Regions from separate parts of the Klebsiella sp. PK01 genome, predicted to be linked through region 3. Evidence: predicted binding sites of a transcription regulator. Region 3 holds the regulator's gene; each other region holds the start of a gene.
The links. The regulator CRP, encoded in region 3, controls carbon source genes, mostly activating them, when cyclic AMP is high. The targets are predictions, from matches to a motif close to ATGTGANNNNNNTCACAT.
Positions count from the first base shown of each region.

Region 1: a site for CRP is predicted at 1,588-1,605, ahead of AC22LX_RS02685 (sugar transporter). Genes of this name have one in related genera too.
Region 2: a site for CRP is predicted at 2,072-2,089, ahead of rbsD (D-ribose pyranase). Genes of this name have one in related genera too.
Region 4: a site for CRP is predicted at 2,072-2,089, ahead of udp (uridine phosphorylase). Genes of this name have one in related genera too.

Region 1 is NZ_JBYEZM010000001.1:555,499-560,600, forward strand. Features, by position in the region: gene AC22LX_RS02670 (NanQ anomerase/TabA/YiaL family protein) at 1-9, shown strand, start outside; gene AC22LX_RS02675 (SDR family NAD(P)-dependent oxidoreductase) at 6-683, shown strand; gene AC22LX_RS02680 (PhzF family phenazine biosynthesis protein) at 687-1,484, opposite strand; gene AC22LX_RS02685 (sugar transporter) at 1,637-2,881, shown strand; gene AC22LX_RS02690 (MarC family NAAT transporter) at 2,935-3,603, opposite strand; gene marR (multiple antibiotic resistance transcriptional regulator MarR) at 3,866-4,300, shown strand; gene marA (MDR efflux pump AcrAB transcriptional activator MarA) at 4,318-4,701, shown strand; gene marB (multiple antibiotic resistance protein MarB) at 4,732-4,938, shown strand; gene eamA (O-acetylserine/cysteine exporter) at 5,013-5,102, opposite strand, start outside.
Region 2 is NZ_JBYEZM010000005.1:6,381-11,482, forward strand. Features, by position in the region: gene rbsC (ribose ABC transporter permease) at 1-43, opposite strand, end outside; gene rbsA (ribose ABC transporter ATP-binding protein RbsA) at 49-1,554, opposite strand; gene rbsD (D-ribose pyranase) at 1,565-1,984, opposite strand; gene kup (low affinity potassium transporter Kup) at 2,171-4,039, opposite strand; gene ravA (ATPase RavA) at 4,257-5,102, shown strand, end outside.
Region 3 is NZ_JBYEZM010000005.1:469,277-474,378, forward strand. Features, by position in the region: gene AC22LX_RS18475 (YccS/YhfK family putative transporter) at 1-1,137, opposite strand, end outside; gene crp (cAMP-activated global transcriptional regulator CRP) at 1,188-1,820, opposite strand; gene AC22LX_RS18485 (OsmC family protein) at 2,125-2,529, shown strand; gene AC22LX_RS18490 (phosphoribulokinase) at 2,592-3,461, opposite strand; gene AC22LX_RS18495 (YheU family protein) at 3,534-3,752, opposite strand; gene AC22LX_RS18500 (hydrolase) at 3,749-4,771, opposite strand; gene AC22LX_RS18505 (ABC transporter ATP-binding protein) at 4,981-5,102, opposite strand, start outside.
Region 4 is NZ_JBYEZM010000012.1:16,844-21,945, forward strand. Features, by position in the region: gene rmuC (DNA recombination protein RmuC) at 1-1,049, opposite strand, end outside; gene udp (uridine phosphorylase) at 1,187-1,948, opposite strand; gene AC22LX_RS23820 (dienelactone hydrolase family protein) at 2,215-3,027, shown strand; gene metE (5-methyltetrahydropteroyltriglutamate--homocysteine S-methyltransferase) at 3,087-5,102, opposite strand, start outside.

The DNA of each region.
Region 1 (5,102 bases), on a different contig from region 3:
GCGCCATGAAGCAGGCACTGGTCACGGGCGCTAGTTCGGGGATCGGCGCGGCAATTGTGGGGCAACTGCTGGCGGATGGCTGGCAGGTGCTCGGGCTAAGCCGCTCCGCACCGCCGTTCACCCATGAAGGCTTCAGGCACCTGGCGGTCGATGTGAGCGACCGCCGCGTGCTGGTTGATGCTCTGTCGTCGCTTGCGCCGCCACAGGCGATTATCCATGCCGCCGGTGCGATGGCGGCGGCGCCGCTAGGAGAACTTGACGCACAGCGCGGTGAGAGGTTGTGGCGTCTGCATGTGGATGCGGCGCAGACCTTAGCCAACCGCTTTGCGCCCGTTATGGGCCGCGGCGGTAGGATTATCCTTTTGGGTAGCCGGACCTCGCGCGGAGCGGCAGGCCGTTCTCAGTATACGGCAACCAAAGCGGCGCTGGTGGCACTGGCAAGAAGCTGGGCGGCGGAACTTGCCGCTGCGGGCATTACCGTTAACGTTATCGCCCCCGGCGCCACCGATACGCCAATGCTGCGCCAGCCAGGGCGCGAGAGTTCGCCGCCGAAGGCGCCGCCGTTCGGTAGATTGATTAAGCCACAGGAGGTGGCGTCGCTGGTGAGCTGGCTACTTAGCGAAGGAGCCGCGGCCATGACCGGACAAGAGCTGGTGATGTGTGGCGGCGCCTCGCTTGGTTAGGAATTAACCTTCGCGCAAATAGACCGTGCCGCGCAGATAGGTGGTCGCCTGGCCGCTAATCAGTACGCGGTCATCGAGCCATTGGCAGCGCAGCTCGCCGCTGCGCGCCGACACCTGGCGCGCCAGCAGGTCGTTTTTATTGAGCTTCGCTCCCCAGTAGGGGATCAGCATACTGTGGGTTGACCCGGTTACCGGATCTTCCGGTACCGATTCACCGGGGCAGAAAAAGCGGCTGACAAAATCGTACTCTTCGTCGGCCGCGCTAATGCAAATCATCTTATCCAGCGTCTCCAGCAGCGCCATATTCGGGCGCACCGCTTCAACCTGCGCCCGGTCGCGCAGAACCACCAGATAATCACGCCCTTCCCGCACCTCCAGCGCGTCATCGATGCCCAACCCGGCGAACAGCGCCGGCGGTACGTCATGCACCGGCGTGGTTTGCCAGGCGGGGAAATCCAGCGTCAGCCAGTCGCCGCTGCGCGTTACCCGTAGTTCACCGACAAAACGGGTGCTGAATACGATAGTTGCCGAGGGGTGGTCGAGATATTCAAAAATCACGTGCGATGCCGCGAGCGTGGCGTGGCCGCAGAGGTTAATCTCATCAAGCGTCGTGAACCAGCGCAGCTCATAGCCAGCGTCGGTGCGGACAAAAAACGCCGTTTCGGATTGATTATGCTGCTGCGCCATTTTTAAGAGCGTTTCATCAGGCAGCCATTCGCTGAGCGGGCATACTGCCGCCGCGTTGCCGCCAAAATTGCGATCGCTGAAGGCATCGACCAGGTAAAAACTGATTTCTTTCATCGTGCTCCCCTTTTTTATCGGCTATCAACATGACACATAAACCATTCCCGCACACTATTAGCCGAAAAATTAAGTTGTTAGCTGCCACAGGCGTCAGAAAAAAATGAGATACAGATCACAAAGTGATTGTATTTTCAGCAGCATTCGTTTTAATATCGCCTCCTCTTCTTCTCATTACTACCAGCCCGGAATTTATGCTTACAAATACGGTCTCACGCAAAGTCGCGTGGCTGCGGGTCGTCACGCTGGCAATTGCCGCCTTTATCTTTAATACCACTGAATTTGCTCCGGTCGGCCTGCTGTCTGATATTGCCGACAGCTTCGGTATGGAAACGGCCCAGGTCGGGATCATGTTGACCATTTATGCCTGGGTAGTGGCATTGATGTCGCTGCCGTTCATGCTGCTGACCAGCAAGATGGAGCGCCGTCGCCTGCTCATTGGCCTGTTCGTGTTATTTATCGCCAGCCACGTATTGTCATTTTTCGCGTGGAACTTCACGGTGCTGGTGGTGAGCCGCATTGGCATCGCCTTCGCCCACGCGGTGTTCTGGTCGATCACCTCCGCGCTGGCTATCCGTATGGCCCCTCCCGGCAAGCGCGCCCAGGCGCTTAGCCTTATCGCCACCGGTACCGCGCTGGCCATGGTGTTCGGCATTCCTATTGGCCGTATCGTCGGACAATATTTCGGCTGGCGTACAACCTTCCTGGCTATTGGTCTTGGCGCTTTAGCGACGCTGGTCTGCCTGGCAAAACTATTGCCGGCGCTGCCAAGCGAACATTCCGGTTCGCTCAAGAGCCTGCCGGTGCTGTTCCGCCGTCCGGCGCTGCTCGGTATTTATCTGCTGACGGTTATCGTGGTGACCGCCCACTACACGGCATACAGCTATATTGAACCCTTCGTGCAGAACGTCGCAGGGTTGAGCGCTAATTTCGCCACTCTGCTGCTGTTGGTGCTCGGCGGCGCGGGTATTATTGGTAGTATTGTCTTCGGCAAGCTGGGAAACCAACATGCTTCCGGGCTGATTACCACCGCTATCGGCCTGCTTCTGGTATGCCTGCTGTTGCTGCTACCTGCCTCAAGGAACGCCAACCAGCTCATGCTGCTCAGCGTGTTCTGGGGGATCGCGATTATGGTCATCGGCCTCGGCATGCAGGTGAAAGTGCTGGCGCTGGCTTCGGATGCTACCGATGTGGCGATGTCGCTGTTTTCGGGAATTTTCAATATTGGTATTGGCGCCGGCGCGCTGGTCGGCAGCCAGGTGAGTACGCAACTGTCGATGTCGGCGATAGGCTACGTTGGCGCCGTACCGGCGCTGGTGGCGCTGGTCTGGGCTGTGATGATTTTTCGCCGCTGGCCTTCGCCGGGCGATGAGCAGCAGCCGCACCACTCCCATTAGCCTTCACGAAGCCCGGCCGCTTACTGCCGGGCGCGTGAATCGTATTGCTGCCCTCAGGCGTGATAGTTGGTGATAATTTCCAGCACGCCGTTAATAATGAACTGCACGCCCATGCAGACCAGCAGGAAACCCATCAGGCGGGAAATCGCCTCGATACCGCCTTTCCCCACCAGCCGCATGATCGCCCCTGAGCTACGCAGGCAGCCCCACAGAATGATCCCCACCAGCGCAAAAATAATCGGCGGCGCGGCCAGCACGACCCATTCCGGGAAATCGACGCCGTGTTTTACCGTCGAGGCGGAGCTAATAATCATCGCGATGGTGCCCGGCCCGGCGGTGCTGGGCATCGCCAACGGCACGAAGGCGATATTCGCCGTGGGTTCATCCTGCAGCTCTTCCGATTTGATTTTCGCTTCCATCGAATCATGAGCTTTCTGCTGCGGAAACAGCATCCGAAAACCGATAAAAGCCACGATCAGGCCGCCGGCGATGCGCAGGCCGGGAATGGAAATGCCAAAGGTATTCATGACCACCTGGCCGGCATACCACGCCACCATCAGGATCGCAAAGACATACACCGATGCCATCAGCGATTGCCGGTTACGCTCGGCGTTGTTCATATTGCCCGCCAGGCCGAGGAACAGCGCCACGGTGGTGAGCGGGTTCGCCAGCGGTAAAATCACCGCCAGACCGAGCCCTATTGCTTTAAAGAGTTCCAGCATAGTGAGTCAACATCCCGTTAAGTATCATTTTTTCAGTACAGTTTCACCCCGTGAGTATATCGACAGCAGCGACTCAGATGCCACATCCACGAAAAAAATCACGTCGATAAAAAATAACAAGCGTTAGTAAAATGAGAAAAAGTGACAACCGTCAAATTATCAATCTTTAGCAAATCGTGGCATCGGCGAATTCATAATGTTGACTTATGATTGCCGCGGCAATAATATCCATCGCAACTAAATAATTGCCTGGGCAACTATCATGGAAAACACTAACAATCTGTTCAACGAGATGATCCCTCTTGGCCGATTGATCCAGATGGTTAACCAGAAAAAAGATCGACTGCTCAACGACTATCTTTCACCCATGGATATCACCGCCACCCAGTTCCGGGTGCTCTGCTCCATTCGCTGTGAAGTATGTACAACACCCGTTGAGCTGAAGACCGTCCTGTCGGTCGATCCAGGCGCAATGACGCGCATGCTCGACAGACTCGTCTGCAAAGGCTGGATAGAACGGTTGCCCAACCCAAATGATAAGCGCGGCGTTCTGGTGCAGCTGACACCAGAAGGCGCAGCCCTTTGTGAGCACTGTCATCAGGTTGTGGGTCAAAAATTGCACCAGGAACTAACAAAAAATCTAACGGCAGACGAAGTGGTCATGCTTGAGCAACTGCTCAAGAAAGTCCTGCCGTAATAAGAAGAGGTAAGATGATGTCCAGACGCAATAACGACGCCATCACTATCCATAGTATTTTGTCGTGGATCGAAGAGAACCTGGAATCTCCATTATCGCTGGAGAAAGTTTCGGAGCGCTCAGGTTACTCCAAATGGCACCTGCAAAGAATGTTTAAGAAAGAGACCGGCCACTCGCTGGGCCAGTACATCCGCAGCCGCAAGCTGACGGAAATCGCGCAAAAACTCAAGCAGAGCAATGAGCCGATTTTGTATCTGGCCGAGCGCTACGGTTTTGAATCGCAGCAGACGCTGACGCGGACGTTTAAAAACTATTTCGATGTACCGCCGCATAAATATCGCATCACCAACGTTCCGGGTGAATCCCGCTACCTGATGCCGCTAAATAATTATTGTTGTTAATCGCCTGCATAAAGACGTATCGAGGAAATCATGAAATTATTCGCTACCGCCGCCATCGTGCTAGTGGCGCTGGCTGCAAGCCAGAGTTACGCGGAGCAAACCACCACTCCGGTTCGCCACAATAACCGGGATGCGATGATCATTCCTTCGGAACATAACGACTCGCCGTTTGATTTTAATCACATGGCTGCCGGCAATGATAAATCGGATGAGCTGGGCGTACCGTATTACAACTAACGCCCGCCCATTCCGCAATGACTCAAGCCCCGCTGAAGCGGGGCTTTTTTATCCCGGCTTCGTCGGGACGGTCATTACCGCGCTGTGCCGCGGCGCGCAAGCCGCAGACCGAACACGTTAATATAGAGCCCGCCCATAATCAGCGCCGCCCCCAACAGCTGTAG
Region 2 (5,102 bases), 460 kb from region 3:
CTTTAGTGAAATAGCGGCGACCAGTAACAGCCTGGGTAGTCATCTTTTTTACTCCTGATTCACACGGTTAAGCTTGCCCACAGCGGCAGCCATCAATACTTCCTGGGTGGCCTGCTCGCGTGTGAATTCACCGCCGAGATGCCCTTCATGCATCACAATGATGCGATCGCTCATGCCCAGCACTTCCGGCATCTCCGAAGAGACGAGAATGATGCTCAGGCCATCGGCTTTAAACTGGTTAATCAGCTGGTAGATCTCTTTCTTCGCCCCAACGTCGACGCCACGGGTCGGTTCATCGAGGATCAGCACTTTCGGCCGTGTCATCAGTCCGCGAGCGATAGCGACTTTTTGCTGGTTACCGCCGGAAAGCAGGCCGATTGCCTGCTCCATTGAAGGCGTCTTCACATTAAACAGCCGAATGAAATCACTGACCGCCTGCTGTTCATCTTTATGCTTAAGGCTGCCGCCCGCCCGGCTGAAGTAGCGTAGCGCGGTCAATGACATGTTTTCTTTGACCGACATTCCGAGCACCAGGCCATCACGCTTACGGTCTTCGGAGATATAGACAATGCCGTTCGCCAGGCCATCCTGCGGCGAACGGGTGACGACTTCATGGCCATCCAGCGTCACGGAACCGCTGCTACGCGGCAGCGCGCCGTACAGCACCTTCATCAGTTCAGTACGCCCGGCGCCCATCAGCCCGGCAACGCCGAGGATTTCGCCCTGACGCAGGGTAAACGTCACGTTTTCCACCCCGGATCCGCAGAGATTATCGACCTTCAGACGTACCGCGCCGGGTGCCTTATCGAGATGCGGATATTGATCTTCCAGCTTACGGCCAACCATCATCTCGATCAGTCGGTCTTCATCCAGCGAAGCCACTTCACGCTCGGCAATAAATTGCCCGTCGCGAAATACGGTGACGTCATCGCAGATTTCGAAGATCTCTTTCATGCGGTGGGAAATATAGACAATGCCGCGCCCCTGCGATTTCAATTCGCGGATGACGCGGAACAGCGATTCGGTCTCGGTGTCGGTCAGGGCATCGGTGGGCTCATCCATAATGATGACCTTCGATTCGAAGCTCAGCACTTTGGCGATTTCCACCATTTGCTGATCGCCAATCGACAGATCGCCCACCAGCTTCTGGCTGTTAAAACGTAAATTCAGCTTCGCCAGCAGCTTGTCCGCTTCGGCATACATCTTTTTCCAGTCGATTTTGCCAAAGCGGTTAACGAACTCGCGGCCAAGGAAGATGTTCTCGGCAATCGTTAATTGCGGGATCAGGTTGAGTTCCTGGTGAATGATGCCGATACCGGCTTCCTGTGAGGATTTTGGGCCGTTAAAGGTCGTTTCTTTACCTAACCACAGCAAAGAACCGGCATCACGGGTATAGATACCGGTGAGTACCTTCATCATTGTCGATTTACCGGCGCCATTTTCCCCTACCAGCGCCATTACCCGGCCAGCATAGACATTCAGCGCCGCGCCGGAGAGCGCTTTGACGCCAGGGAACGCTTTATCGATCCCTTTCAGCTGTAATAAAGCTTCCATGGCGGCGACCTCAGAAAGTGACGCCGGCACAGAGAATAATATTCGCATACGGGGAACACTCCCCGCTGCGAATTACCGCCTGACTATCTGCGGTTTGTTTTTTGAACTGCTCATGACTGGTGTAACGAATTTCAATCGTATTTCCCTGGTGCTGCTGCAGCTGCTCAAGATGATTGAGCAACGTCGCGTGGAGTTGCGGATTATGGGTTTTAATCTCTTCCGCGATGACCGCCGCCTCAACCTGCATTTCCGTCGTTACGACCTCCAGAACCTGCATAAATGAAGGTACGCCCTGAGTAAGCGCCATATCGATTCGCGCGCTGCTGCGGGGAACCGGCAACCCGGCGTCGCAAACAACCAGCATATCGGTATGACCGAGGCGGGAGATAACGGAAGAAATATCAGCGTTAAGTACGGTGCCTTTTTTCATTTTTTCTCTTTTGCTCCACTAGCGAAACGTTTCGCTAACATTAGTATTGTAAATGCAGGAGCAAAAAACCATCATCAAAAGAGATAAATGTGATCGCCATCGAAACGTTTCGCAAGGCGTGGGCAGGAAATTGCATCGAGATGTGAGAGACAAAAAAGCCCTTCATTATTGAAGGGCTTTTTGACATCAGATTTCTACCTGAGTACCGAGTTCGATAACCCGGTTCGGCGGGATTTCAAACTGATCCGGCGCGCGCAGAGCGTTACGCTGCAACAGCAGATACAGTTTGCCGCGCAGGCGCAGATACCATGGCCGTTTGCCGATAATCAGCGACTCGTGGGACATAAAGAACGACGTTTCCATCATTCGGCAGCTCAGCCCTTCCAGGCCGCAGCGATGGAACACCTCTTCGACGTTCGGCGTTTCACGCCAGCCATAGCTTGCTACAACGCGCCAGAACGACGGCGACAGTTGCTCAATCTGCACGCGGCGAACGTTATGCACATACGGAGCATCTTCGGTGCGCAGGGTCAGCAGGATCACGCGTTCATGCAGCACCTTGTTGTGTTTCAGGTTATGCAGCAGCGCAAATGGGATCACGTTCAGGGCGCGAGACATATAGACCGCGGTACCCGGCACGCGCACCGGCGGCGATTTCTCCAGCGAGGAGATCATCGCTTCCAGCGAGTTGCCATGCTCATGCATCCGGCGCAACAGGCGGAAACGCTCGCTCTTCCAGGTGGTCATCACCGTAAACATCACCAGACCCAGTGATAACGGCAACCAACCGCCGGAGACGATTTTATCGAGGTTCGCCGAGAATAGCGGAATATCGATACACAGGAAGGCCACCAGCATCAGGCCGACAAACAGCTTATTCCAGTGCCAGTTTTTGCGCGCCACGGTCGCCGACAGAATGGAGGTCAACACCATGGTGCCCGTTACCGCAATACCGTACGCCGCCGCCAGATTAGAAGAGTGCTCGAAGCTGACAATGACGATGACCACAGAAACGTACAGCAGCCAGTTAATGAACGGGATGTAAATCTGCCCGGACTCCATTTCCGAAGTATGGATAATGCGCATTGGCGACAGATAGCCCAGACGCACGGCCTGGCGAGTCAGCGAGAAGACCCCGGAAATCACCGCCTGCGAGGCGATAACCGTCGCCAGGGTCGCGATAATCAGCATCGGGATCAGCGCCCATTCCGGCGCCAACAGGAAGAACGGGTTTTTAATGGCTTCCGGGTGCTTCAACAGCAGCGCGCCCTGGCCAAAATAGTTAAGCACCAGTGATGGCAGTACTACCGAGAACCACGCTACGCGAATCGGTAGTTTGCCGAAGTGACCCATATCGGCATACAGCGCTTCCACACCGGTAATCGACAGCACCACCGCGCCGAGCGCAATAAAGGAGACCGTTTTGTACTGCAGGAAGAAGTTCACTGCCCAGTAAGGGTTCAGCGCCTGCAGAACTTCCGGGTTATCGAGAATACTGCGCGCGCCAAGCACCGCCAGCAACAGGAACCAGATAAGCATAATTGGCGCGAACAGCTTGCCGACCATCCCGGTTCCGTGTTTTTGAATAGCAAAAAGCAGGGTCAGCACAATAATGGAGATGGGGACAATCCAGGTATCCAGCTGTGGGGCGATAATTTCCAACCCCTCTATCGCCGACATCACCGATATTGCCGGGGTTATTACCACTTCACCATAGAAGAAGCTACCGCCAATCAGGCCGAGGATCACCAATACGGAGGTCATCTTTGCCGAGGTGTTGCGCCCCGCCAGCGACATCAGCGTCAAGATCCCGCCCTCGCCGGCGTTATCCGCCCGCATCACGAAGGTGATGTATTTTATTGATACGGTAAAGATCAACAGCCAGAAAATCAGCGACAGAAAGCCAAAAACCGCATCGCGTTCAACGCCAAAGCCAAACTGGCCTGACAGACATTCGCGAAGGGTATACAGTGGACTGGTACCGATATCGCCGTAAACCACGCCGATTGCCGCCAGCGTTATTGCCGGCAACGATTGTTTATTATCAGTGCTCATAGACTAGTCTTTTCGTTTATAAAACAAATGTGTGCCTAGTCCCTTGGCCCACAAAAAGCGCACAGTATGCACGATTATTTGCTGAATCGTACCCCTAACTGACACCATATTAACTTAGCTCAAAGAAAATAAATCGATTCTTCAGGCTATTACCACCCCTAATCAAACATCTATACTCGACGCAATAACGACACACGACAAAGCACGCAACTCTATTATGGCTCAATCACATTTACTGGCAGAAAGAATTTCCCGACTTAGCGCCGCCCTGGAAAAAGGACTCTTTGAACGCAGCCACGCAATACGTCTGTGCCTGCTGGCTGCGCTCAGCGGCGAGAGCGTATTCCTGCTGGGTCCACCCGGCATCGCGAAAAGCCTGATCGCCCGCCGGCTTAAGTTCGCTTTCAGGCAGGCGCGCGCTTTCGAATATCTGATGACCCGCTTCTCCACCCCGGAAGAAGTTTTCGGCCCGCTGTCTATTCAGGCGCTCAAAGATGAAGGGCGCTATGAGCGTTTAACGGCAGGCTATCTGCCAGAGGCGGAAATCGTCTTCCTGGATGAAATCTGGAAAGCCGGCCCGGCTATCCTTAATACCCTGCTGACGGCCATCAACGAACGCCACTTCCGCAACGGCGCCCATGAAGAGAAAATCCCGATGCGCCTGCTGGTTGCGGCGTCGAACGAACTTCCCGAAGCGGATAACAGCCTCGAAGCCTTATATGACCGCATGCTGATCCGCCTGTGGCTGGATAAAGTGCAGGATAAAACTAACTTCCGCTCGATGCTGGTGAGCCAACAGGATGAAAACAGCAATCCGGTTCCCGAAAACCTGCAAATCAGCACCGAAGAGTTCACCCAGTGGCAGCATGACATTGGTACCGTGAAGTTGCCGGACAATGTCTTCGAGCTGGTTTTCCAACTGCGCCAACAATTAGATGCCTTGCCTAATGCGCCTTACGTTTCCGATCGCCGCTGGAAAAAAGCCATCCGTCTGCTGCAGGCCAGCGCCTTCTTTAGCGGCCGCGACGCCATCGCGCCTATCGACCTGATCCTGCTGAAAGAT
Region 3 (5,102 bases):
CAGGCTGGCGATGCTCAACATTACGCTGATGCGCGCGGCGTTGCGCAGCGCCGGGGATTTCAATGACAGGTAGTTCTTCAGCGCCGGTAGTAGCGGTAGGCGCCGTTCTTTATCCGCCATCAGGTTACGTGCGTACAGCGGGCGCTGGGTGCGCAGCACGCGGGCGATACGACTGAAGTGCCAGGCGCAGAACTGGCCTACCGGGTTATCGGGATGCTGATAAGCGATTTTTTCCAGCGCGCCGATTTGCTTATCCATCTGGAAGCGACGCGGGTAGCGGTGGTAGAGAATATCATCCGCCAGCACCCGCAGACGCGCGGCGACGGTCTGCGCGTTCCAGCGGATAACCGCTTCCGCATGGCTGCGCTCCACCAGTTTTTGTACCTCTTCCGGCTGGTGCAGGCTCACTGAAATATGTTCCTGCAGATCCAGCCCAACCTGGAACGCGCGCAGCAGGCGCTTATGATCGCTACGCTGGTTGGCGGCTAACATATGCATCTGCTGGTAGCATTGGGTAATTAAATCGACCACCTTCTGCTGGCGGGTAAGCAGCGGCGGCAGGGAGGTCGTCGGGTCAGTGTGCTGCGTCAGGAGGCTATATTTGGCCTCGCAATAATTAGCCAGTTCGCGGTAAAGCAGGCTTAACGACTCGCGCAGCGGCTGCTCCCGCCAGAGCCAAAACCAGAACCAGTTAAAGAGTCCGTACCACAAGGTTCCCAGCGCATAGATAAGCAGCGGCTCCCAGATGGGCATATTGCCGGCCAGGCTTAAGGTAAAAATGGCGGCGATAAGCGATGCCGGCAACAGGCGAGCGTGCAGCGAACTGATTTCCGCCGTCACGCCGAGAATCAGCGCCAGCGCGCTGAGGATAAGCGGCAACGGGATGTCCCGCGCCAGAAGCAATTGCACAATCAGGCTGCTGCCGGCAAACAGGCAGCCGCCAACGATCAGGCGTTTGAAAAAGCGTTTATGCGGGGTGTCGAGACCGGCGATATTGCAACAGGCGGGAACTAACGAGAACAGCAACCCTTGCTGCAGATGGCCGAGCAGAAGCCCGATGGCCACAGGTAGACACAGCACCAGCGTTTGCCGCAGTGCGTAGTTGACTTCCGGGTGGTAAATCAGCCTGCGCCACATGGGAGAAACAAAAACGGCGTACTGCGCGGAGCAATACGCCGTTTAGCGACTTAACGGGTACCGTAGACGACGATAGTTTTACCGTGTGCGGAGATCAGATTTTGATCTTCCAGCATCTTCAGAATACGGCCAACCGTCTCACGAGAACAGCCGACGATCTGGCCAATTTCCTGGCGGGTGATTTTGATCTGCATCCCGTCCGGGTGGGTCATGGCATCAGGCTGTTTCGCCAGATTCAGTAAGGTCTGAGCGATACGGCCCGTCACGTCGAGGAAAGCAAGGTTACCGACTTTCTCGGAAGTGACCTGCAGACGACGCGCCATCTGCGAAGAGAGGCGCATCAGGATGTCCGGGTTCACCTGGATTAACTGACGGAATTTTTTGTAAGAGATCTCGGCCACTTCACATGCGGTTTTCGCACGTACCCAGGCACTACGTTCCTGACCTTCTTCAAACAGGCCTAATTCACCGATGAAATCGCCCTGGTTGAGGTAAGAGAGGATCATCTCTTTACCTTCTTCATCCTTGATGAGTACAGCCACGGAGCCTTTTACGATGTAGTAAAGCGTTTCCGCTTTCTCACCCTGGTGAATCAGCGTGCTCTTTGATGGGTACTTATGAATGTGGCAATGAGACAAGAACCATTCAAGGGTAGGGTCTGTTTGCGGTTTGCCAAGCACCATGCGCGGTTATCCTCTGTTATAAGCTATCTCCGGACGCCGACACTACACGGCATCCGGGCATGCAATCGTATTTTTCCCTATGCCTGGGAAGCTGGCTGCTCAATTTATGCAGCCTGTAATGTGAACTCCTCAGCATACATGCGGTACATCAATGTATTACTGTAGCATCCAGACTGTTTTAGCATAGCTTTCACCGCATGTCTCCTGGTGTCTCGCTTCAGCATGACCCAGGTCGCCTTCCGTTGCGAGATTTGTTATGTGCGCGTAATCTGTCAGGAAAATTGCAACAGCGGAGTTAAATTTTATGCAAGCGCGTGTGAAATGGGTGGAAGGTCTAACCTTCATCGGTGAGTCGGCCTCCGGCCACCAGATTTTAATGGATGGCAACTCCGGGGACAAAGCGCCCAGCCCGATGGAAATGGTGCTGATGGCGGCGGGCGGCTGTAGCGCAATTGACGTGGTGTCTATCCTGCAAAAAGGGCGTCAAAACGTCACCAACTGCGAAGTGAAGCTGACCTCTGAACGCCGTGAAGAGGCGCCGCGCCTGTTCACCCATATCAATCTGCACTTTATCGTCACCGGTAAAGAGCTGAAGGATGCGGCGGTGTCCCGTGCGGTGGATTTATCCGCGGAGAAGTACTGCTCGGTGGCGCTGATGCTGGAAAAGGCCGTCAACATCACCCACTCTTACGAAGTGATCGAAGCCTGAGACGAATTGACGTAGCGGGACACTAACCCCGGCAGCACGGCGACCGGGGTTTTATTTTGCCCTTAACTAATGGTTTTGCCTTCCATCAAGCGCTCGACCAGCGGCGCCATAATGAGCTCCATCGCCAGCCCCATCTTACCGCCTGGCACCACCAGGGTGTTCATATGCGAGATAAACGACCCCTGTAGCATCGCCAACAGCCAGGGGTAATCAATCCCCTGCAAATTGCGAAAGTGAATCACCACGAAGCTTTCGTCGAGCGATGGAATGCCTTTGGCGGCAAACGGATTCGAGGTATCGACCGTCGGCACACGCTGGAAGTTGATATGGGTGCGTGAGAACTGCGGGGTGATGAAATTGATATAGTCTTCCATCGAACGCACCACCGAGTCCATCACCGCTTCGCGCGAATGGCCGCGTTCGCTGGTATCGCGAATGAGCTTCTGGATCCATTCAAGGTTGACGATCGGCACCACGCCGACCAGCAGGTCGACATGTTTCGCCACGTCATGCTGCGGCGTCACCACGCCGCCGTGCAGCCCTTCATAAAACAACACGTCGGTCGGTTCAGGCAGCGGTTGCCATGGGGTAAAGGTGCCGGGAACCTGATTCCAGGGAACCGCTTCATCGTAGGTATGGAGGTATTTGCGCGACTGGCCCTTGCCGAATTCGCCGTACTCTAAAAAGGTGCGTTCAAGCAGGCTGAAGTCATTGGCTTCCGGGCCAAAGTAGCTGATGTGTTTGCCCTGATCGCGCGCCTTGCGGATCGCCATGTCCATTTCCGGGCGAGTATAGCGATGGAAGCTATCCCCTTCGACCTCCGCGGCATGCAGGTTCAGTTGCGAGAAAATTTTGCGAAACGCGAGGCTGGTGGTGGTGGTGCCCGCGCCGCTGGAGCCCGTGACTGCGATCACTGGATGTTTGGCAGACATAACAACTCCCTGATTAAGTGATGGTGTGTCGCCGTATCGCGCCAGGCACTCGCGGTTAGAGGGGCATGGCGCTTAGCCGTTAAACATCTTGCGGGGCATGATGTTGACCGTCTCGTGCAGTTCTGACCACACCAGCACGGCCTCCCCGGTTTTAAGCTGCTGTTTTACATCGGCGACTTTATCGGCAAGCGAACGTTCATGTTCACCATAATCGGTGCCTTCGCGCAACACAAAGCTTTCAATCAGATTATCCAGCGTTTCGGGATCGAGATCCTGCCAGGGAATAATCATGCTTGTCCTCCCAGCCAGCGGGTTAACCAATCCGGAATACGTTGCTCCAGCCACATTTGCGGTTTTCGCAGCGTACCGCCGACAAAGCCAACGTGGCCGCCCTGTTCCGTGAGCTGATATTCGACGTTAGCCGGCAGTTGTTCCTGCGGCGGAATTGAATGATGGTCCATAAACGGATCGTCTTTCGCGTGAATGATCAGCGTCGGCTTGGTGATATCGCTTAAGCGCGGCATCGCGCTGCACTGTCGGTAATAGTCTAGCGCATCGGCGAAACCGTGGATTTTGGCGGTGATCATGTCGTCGAATTCGCGGATGCGGCGCATGCTTTTAAGCTGGCGAAGATCGACCGGCAGCGAGCCTGGATAGGCTTTCAGCTTGCGCGCGGCGTTGGCTTTCAGCAGGTTGAGCAGGTAACGCTGATAGACGCGCGAAAATCCTTTGTCCATATGGTAGCTGCAGGCTTCCAGCATAAAGGGCGCCGAGACAATGACGGCTGCATCGAGCGGAATATTGTCGCCTTCTTTCGCCAGCAGACAGCCCAGCATGTTGCCGCCAAGCGAATAGCCTACCGCCGCCGTCGGCGCGGCGCCGAACTCGCGCTGCAGCCAGTGCAGGAACCAGGTACCGTCTTCCGTTTCGCCAGAGTGATAAATACGACTGTTGCGATTCGGCTCGCCGCTGCAACCGCGAAAATGCATCACCACCCCGAGCCAGCCGCGCTGCATGGCGGCGTGAATCAAACCGTGGGCGTAAGGGCTGTGCAGGCTGCCTTCCAGACCGTGAAAGACCACCAGTCGCGGTTTGTGGCGCGCGCCGGCGGGGTCTTCGCTCCAGGCCAGATCGACGAAATCGCCATCCGGCAGCTCAAGGCGTTGCCAGTGCGGCGTAAATCGGAGCTTGCGGCGGATGATCCGCGGCAGCATGGTTTGCAGATGACGATTGCCCACGCCGCGCATCGGATGGAATTCACGCGAGTCGTTATCGGGGGGCGTCACTGCTGTCGGGGTTATTTCAACCATAGTACCAGGATTATTAAGAAACTTTTAGAACACTATACCGCGCATAAAAGTGGGCGGTTAGCCAATATGTGGTCTTGCGGGTAATCGGTATAGATTACATGAAAATGACTCAAGAGAATGGCTGAGCGATGAATTTCGGAAAGTCTCCCGGGATGCCTAAGCAGAAAGTCCCGACGATGAATTTTCTCTCACCGCCGGGCGGTTACTCATTAACTTTCCTGCAGCATCCGCTCCAGCTGTTCCTGCGCGTCGAGCCACGCCATCTCACACTCTTCGAGCCCTGATTTGGCGCTCGCCTGCTGCTGCAGGCATGCGGTTAATTCCGCTTTGC
Region 4 (5,102 bases), on a different contig from region 3:
AGCAGGGTTGTTGGGCTAACCAGCATAATATTGTTCTTCAGCGCCTCGCTGATAAGCTCAGGCTGACGGTCGATAGCCAGCAGGAACGCCGGCTCGACGGGGATAAACATCAATACATAGTCGAGCGAACGTAACCCCGGCAGTTGTTGATAATCTTTGCGGCCCAGCAGGCGAATATGGTTACGTACCGAGGCAATATGCTCCTGTAGCGCCGCTTCGCGGGTGTAGTCGTCGTCAGCGTTGAAATAACGCTCATAGGCGACCAGCGTCATTTTGGCGTCGATAACCACGTCTTTGCCCTGCGGCAGGCGCACGATAACATCCGGCTGCATCCGCGAGCGGTTATCGGTTTCGATGCTGACCTGTGTTTGATACTCATAGCCTTCGCGCAGGCCGGAGGCCTCCAGCACGCGGGTTAGCACCACTTCTCCCCAGTTGCCCTGGGTTTTGTTATCGCCCTTCAGCGCTTTCGTCAGGTTTAACGCCTCTTGCGCCATCTGTGCGTTCAGCTGTTGCAGGTTGCGGATTTCGTGCGCCAGCGTGTGGCGCTCACGCGCCTCCTGGCCGAAGCTGTCCTGAACCTGGCGACGAAAGCCGTCGAGCTGTTCCCGGAGCGGCGTCAGCAGGCCATGCAGGCTCTGCCGGTTTTGTTCATCAACCCGGCGGTTGCTGTGTTCGAATATGCGATTCGCCAGGTTTTCAAACTGCTCGCTCAGGCGCTGCTCGCTGTTGACCATCTGGCGGATTTTATCTTCGGCGTGTAGCTGTGTAGATTCCAGACGAGTGGTCACTTCCCGCAGGTCGGCCTCCAGCGAGGTGTTGATATCACGCAGGCTGCGCAGCTCGTTGTTGAGAAGTTCGCACTCATCGCGCCAGTGCGATTCCTGCACCAGCTGCTGACGTGCGGCGCTAAGTTCGATATCCAGCTCGCGGCGCTCTTCAATGAGATCGGCACGGATTTGATCGGCGCGGGCTTTTGTCGCCAGCCAGCCAACGATTAACCCTGCCGCCAGCGCCACCACGGCGCTTATCACAATAGAGATATCCACAACGCCTCCCCGGCAACCACTTACGACACAAAATAGAATTGTGCTGTACAAACGTCCAGTTGAAAAGGATTTTCCTGCGAGGCGCTACGCAAAAAAGAAAGGCCGGAGGGTCCGGCCTTGCGAGAAAAAGTGAAGAACTACAGCAGGCGGCGCGCCGCTTCCACAACGATTTTCACCGCGTGGCTTTCGGTTTGCTTCATGGTTTCGGCGTTAGGGATCTCTTGCTGGGTACGGTTGACGATAACCCCTGCCACCATCCCGGCGCGCAGGCCCTGGCTGGCGCACATGGTCAGCAGCGTAGCGGATTCCATTTCATAGTTCATGACGCCCATTGCCTGCCACTCTTCCATTGAGCCTTTGAAGCGGCTCACGACACGGCCGGAGAAGGTGTCGTAACGCTCCTGGCCTGGATAGAAGGTATCAGAGGAGGCTGTTACACCGATATGGGTGGTCGCACCAATTGATTTCGCCGCTTCCACCAGCGCGGTGGTACAAGCGAAGTCAGCAACGGCCGGAAACTCCATCGGCGCAAAGTGCAGGCTGGCGCCATCCAGACGGACAGAACCGGTCGTCACCAGCACATCACCAACGTTGATGTGCGGCTGAATCGCCCCGGTGGTGCCGATACGCAGGAAAGTACGAACCCCCAGCTGCGCCAGCTCTTCCACGGCGATAGAGGTCGACGGGCCGCCGATACCGGTGGAGCAAACAATCACCGGTTTGCCATCCAGCTCAGCGCGCCAGGAGGTAAATTCACGATGTGATGCCAGCTTAACCGGCTTATCCATCAGCGCGGCGATCTTTTCCACACGCTCCGGATCGCCAGGGACGATAGCCAGCGTAGCCCCTTGTAAATCGTTCTTAGTGAGGCCGAGATGAAAAACATCAGACTTGGACATAAAAAACTCCTCTGTGGGTCGAAGTATCAGCAGAAGCAAAAGGGTACTTTACAGAAGCCACTCGCTTATTTTTGTGATGATGGTCACCATGCATAACAATGATTGCATTTGTTTTTCAACAAATAGTGAACTACATCACATTAACAAGTTATATTCACGGTCATAGAACAAAAGATAGCCGCTTTCAGGCACTGTGCTTTATTACCGCCCGAACTAAAGGGTCTATAGTTAGTGTTGCGCTAATAAATAAGGGTACGGAGAATACCATGACCACCACCAAGCAACCTGGATTCGCACCTGCAGCCTCGCCGCACGCCTCGACCGCCGTCCATACGTCGGATGAGCAGATTGTCGCCGGAGAAACCTCGATCCCATCGCAGGGCGAGAATATGCCAGCCTATCACGCCCGCCCGAAAAACGCCGACGGCCCGCTGCCGATCGTTATCGTGGTGCAGGAGATTTTCGGCGTACATGAACATATTCGCGATCTGTGCCGCCGCCTGGCGCAGGAAGGCTATCTGGCGATTGCGCCAGAACTCTACTTCCGCCAGGGCGATCCGAATGAGTACAACGATATCCCTACCCTGTTCAAAGAACTGGTCACTAAGGTGCCGGACGCACAGGTGCTGGCGGATCTCGACCACGTCGCCAGCTGGGCGGCGCGCCACGGCGGCGATGCCCATCGTCTGCTGATCACCGGTTTTTGCTGGGGTGGGCGCATTACCTGGCTGTATGCCGCGCATAACCCGCAGTTGAAGGCAGGCGTCGCCTGGTATGGCAAACTGGTGGGAGAAAAATCGCTGAATTCGCCAAAACACCCGGTGGATATCGCGGTCGATCTCAACGCGCCGGTACTTGGCCTGTACGGCGCTAAAGACGCCAGTATTCCGCAGGATACCGTCGAGACCATGCGCCAGGCGCTGCGGGCGGCAAATGCGAACGCCGAGATCGTGGTCTATCCCGAGGCCGATCACGCCTTTAATGCCGACTATCGCGCCAGCTATCACGAAGAGTCAGCCAAAGATGGCTGGCAGCGGATGCTGGCCTGGTTTGCTCAATATGGCGGTAAAAAAGGGTAACTCGCCTGATACATGAAAAGAGGAGGCCGTGGCCTCCTCTGTTGTTTTCCGCGTATCTATCAGGCTGATTCGCGCAGATTTTGCGCCGCTTGCACCATGTTCGCCAGCGCGGCGCGGGTTTCCGGCCAGCCGCGGGTTTTCAGGCCGCAGTCCGGATTAACCCACAAGCGCTCCGCCGGGATACGCTGCGCGGCTTTCTCCAGCAACCCTTCAATCCACTCCACGCTCGGCACGTTTGGCGAGTGGATATCATAAACGCCCGGGCCGATTTCGTTTGGATATTCAAACTCTTCAAACGATTCCAGCAGTTCCATGTCGGAACGCGAGGTTTCAATGGTGATCACATCGGCATCCAGCGCGGCGATAGAGTCCATGATGTCATTGAACTCGCAATAACACATGTGGGTATGAATCTGGGTGTCATCCTTAGCAACCGCGGCATTGATGCGGAAAGCTTCGACGCCCCACTGTAAATAAGCATCCCAATCGCTGCGTTTCAGCGGCAGACCTTCGCGCAGTGCCGGTTCATCAATCTGGATAATACCGATACCGGCCGCCTCCAGATCCTCCACTTCATCGCGCAGCGCCAGCGCAATCTGCTTCGCGATTGTTTCACGGCTGACATCCTCGCGCGGGAAGGACCAGCACAGAATGGTTACCGGACCGGTCAACATGCCTTTGACCGGCTTGTCGGTAAGAGACTGCGCGTACTTCGCCCATTCGACGGTGATCGCTTGCGGACGGCTGACATCGCCGATAACCACCGGCGGCTTCACGCAGCGAGAGCCATAGCTTTGCACCCAACCGTTTTGCGTGAAGATGAAACCGTCCAGATGCTCACCGAAATACTCCACCATGTCGTTTCGCTCGGCTTCTCCGTGCACCAGCACGTCTAAACCCAGACGTTCTTGTTCGACGATCGCCTGCTTAATATGTTCGGCAATACCCGTCCGATAATGGCTGGCGTCAAGATTGCCCTTTTTGAAGTCCAGACGTAGGGTACGAATTTCGGTTGTCTGCGGGAATGAACCGATCGTCGTCGTCGGCCATGCTGGCAGGTTAAAGCGTTTGCGCTGCGCCTGTGCGCGCTCGGCATAAGGGCTGGTGCGCTGGCTGTCCTGAGCAGTGATTGCCGCCAGCCTTTTTTCCACTGCCGCGTTGTGTACGCGAGTCGAATGGCGACGAGCCTGAATTGGCGCGCTCCACGCCTCGATCGCCGTCGTATCACCGCTGTTCAGCGCGTCGCGTAGCAGCGCCAGTTCGCCGCACTTCTGCAGGGCGAAAGCAAACCAACTTTTTACTTCGGCATCAAGACGGGTCTCTACGCTCAGATCGATCGGGCTATGCAGCAAGGAGCAGGAAGAGGCTACCCATAGCTCACGTTGACCGACAAGCGACTTAATTTGCGCATATTTTTCCGTGAGATCGGCGCGCCAGACGTTACGACCATTGATCAGCCCGGCGGATAACAGCCAGTCGGCCGGCAGGCGTTTATGTAGTTCAGCCACCTCATCTTTGCCGTGCACCAGATCGACGTGTAGCCCCTGTACCGGCAGCGCGGTGATAACATCAAGGTTGTCGGTGATCCCTTCAAAATAGGTAGTCAGCAGTAGTTTTACCTGCCCCTGCAGGGCTTCATAAGCCGGTTTAAAGGCATCCAGCCATGCTTGCGGCAGCTCCAGAACCAGCGCCGGCTCATCAATCTGCACCCACTCAATGCCGCGCTTCGTCAGCTCGCCCAGTACCTGCTGGTAAACCGGAAGGATATCGTTCAACAGGCTTAGACGATCAAACTGTTCGCCTTTTACTTTGCCCAGCCACAGATAGGTTACCGGCCCCAGTAGTACAGGCTTAATCTTGTGGCCCAGCGCCAGCGCTTCGTCCACTTCATCCAGCAGTTGGGTCCAGCTCAGCTTGAACTGTTGGCCCTGGACAAATTCCGGCACCATGTAGTGATAGTTGGTGTTGAACCACTTGGTCATTTCCGCGGCGGCAGCGGGTTGACCGGTCGGCGCGCGGCCGCGACCAATGCGGAACAGGGTATCGATATCGACGGTGCCGTCTTTGTTCTGATG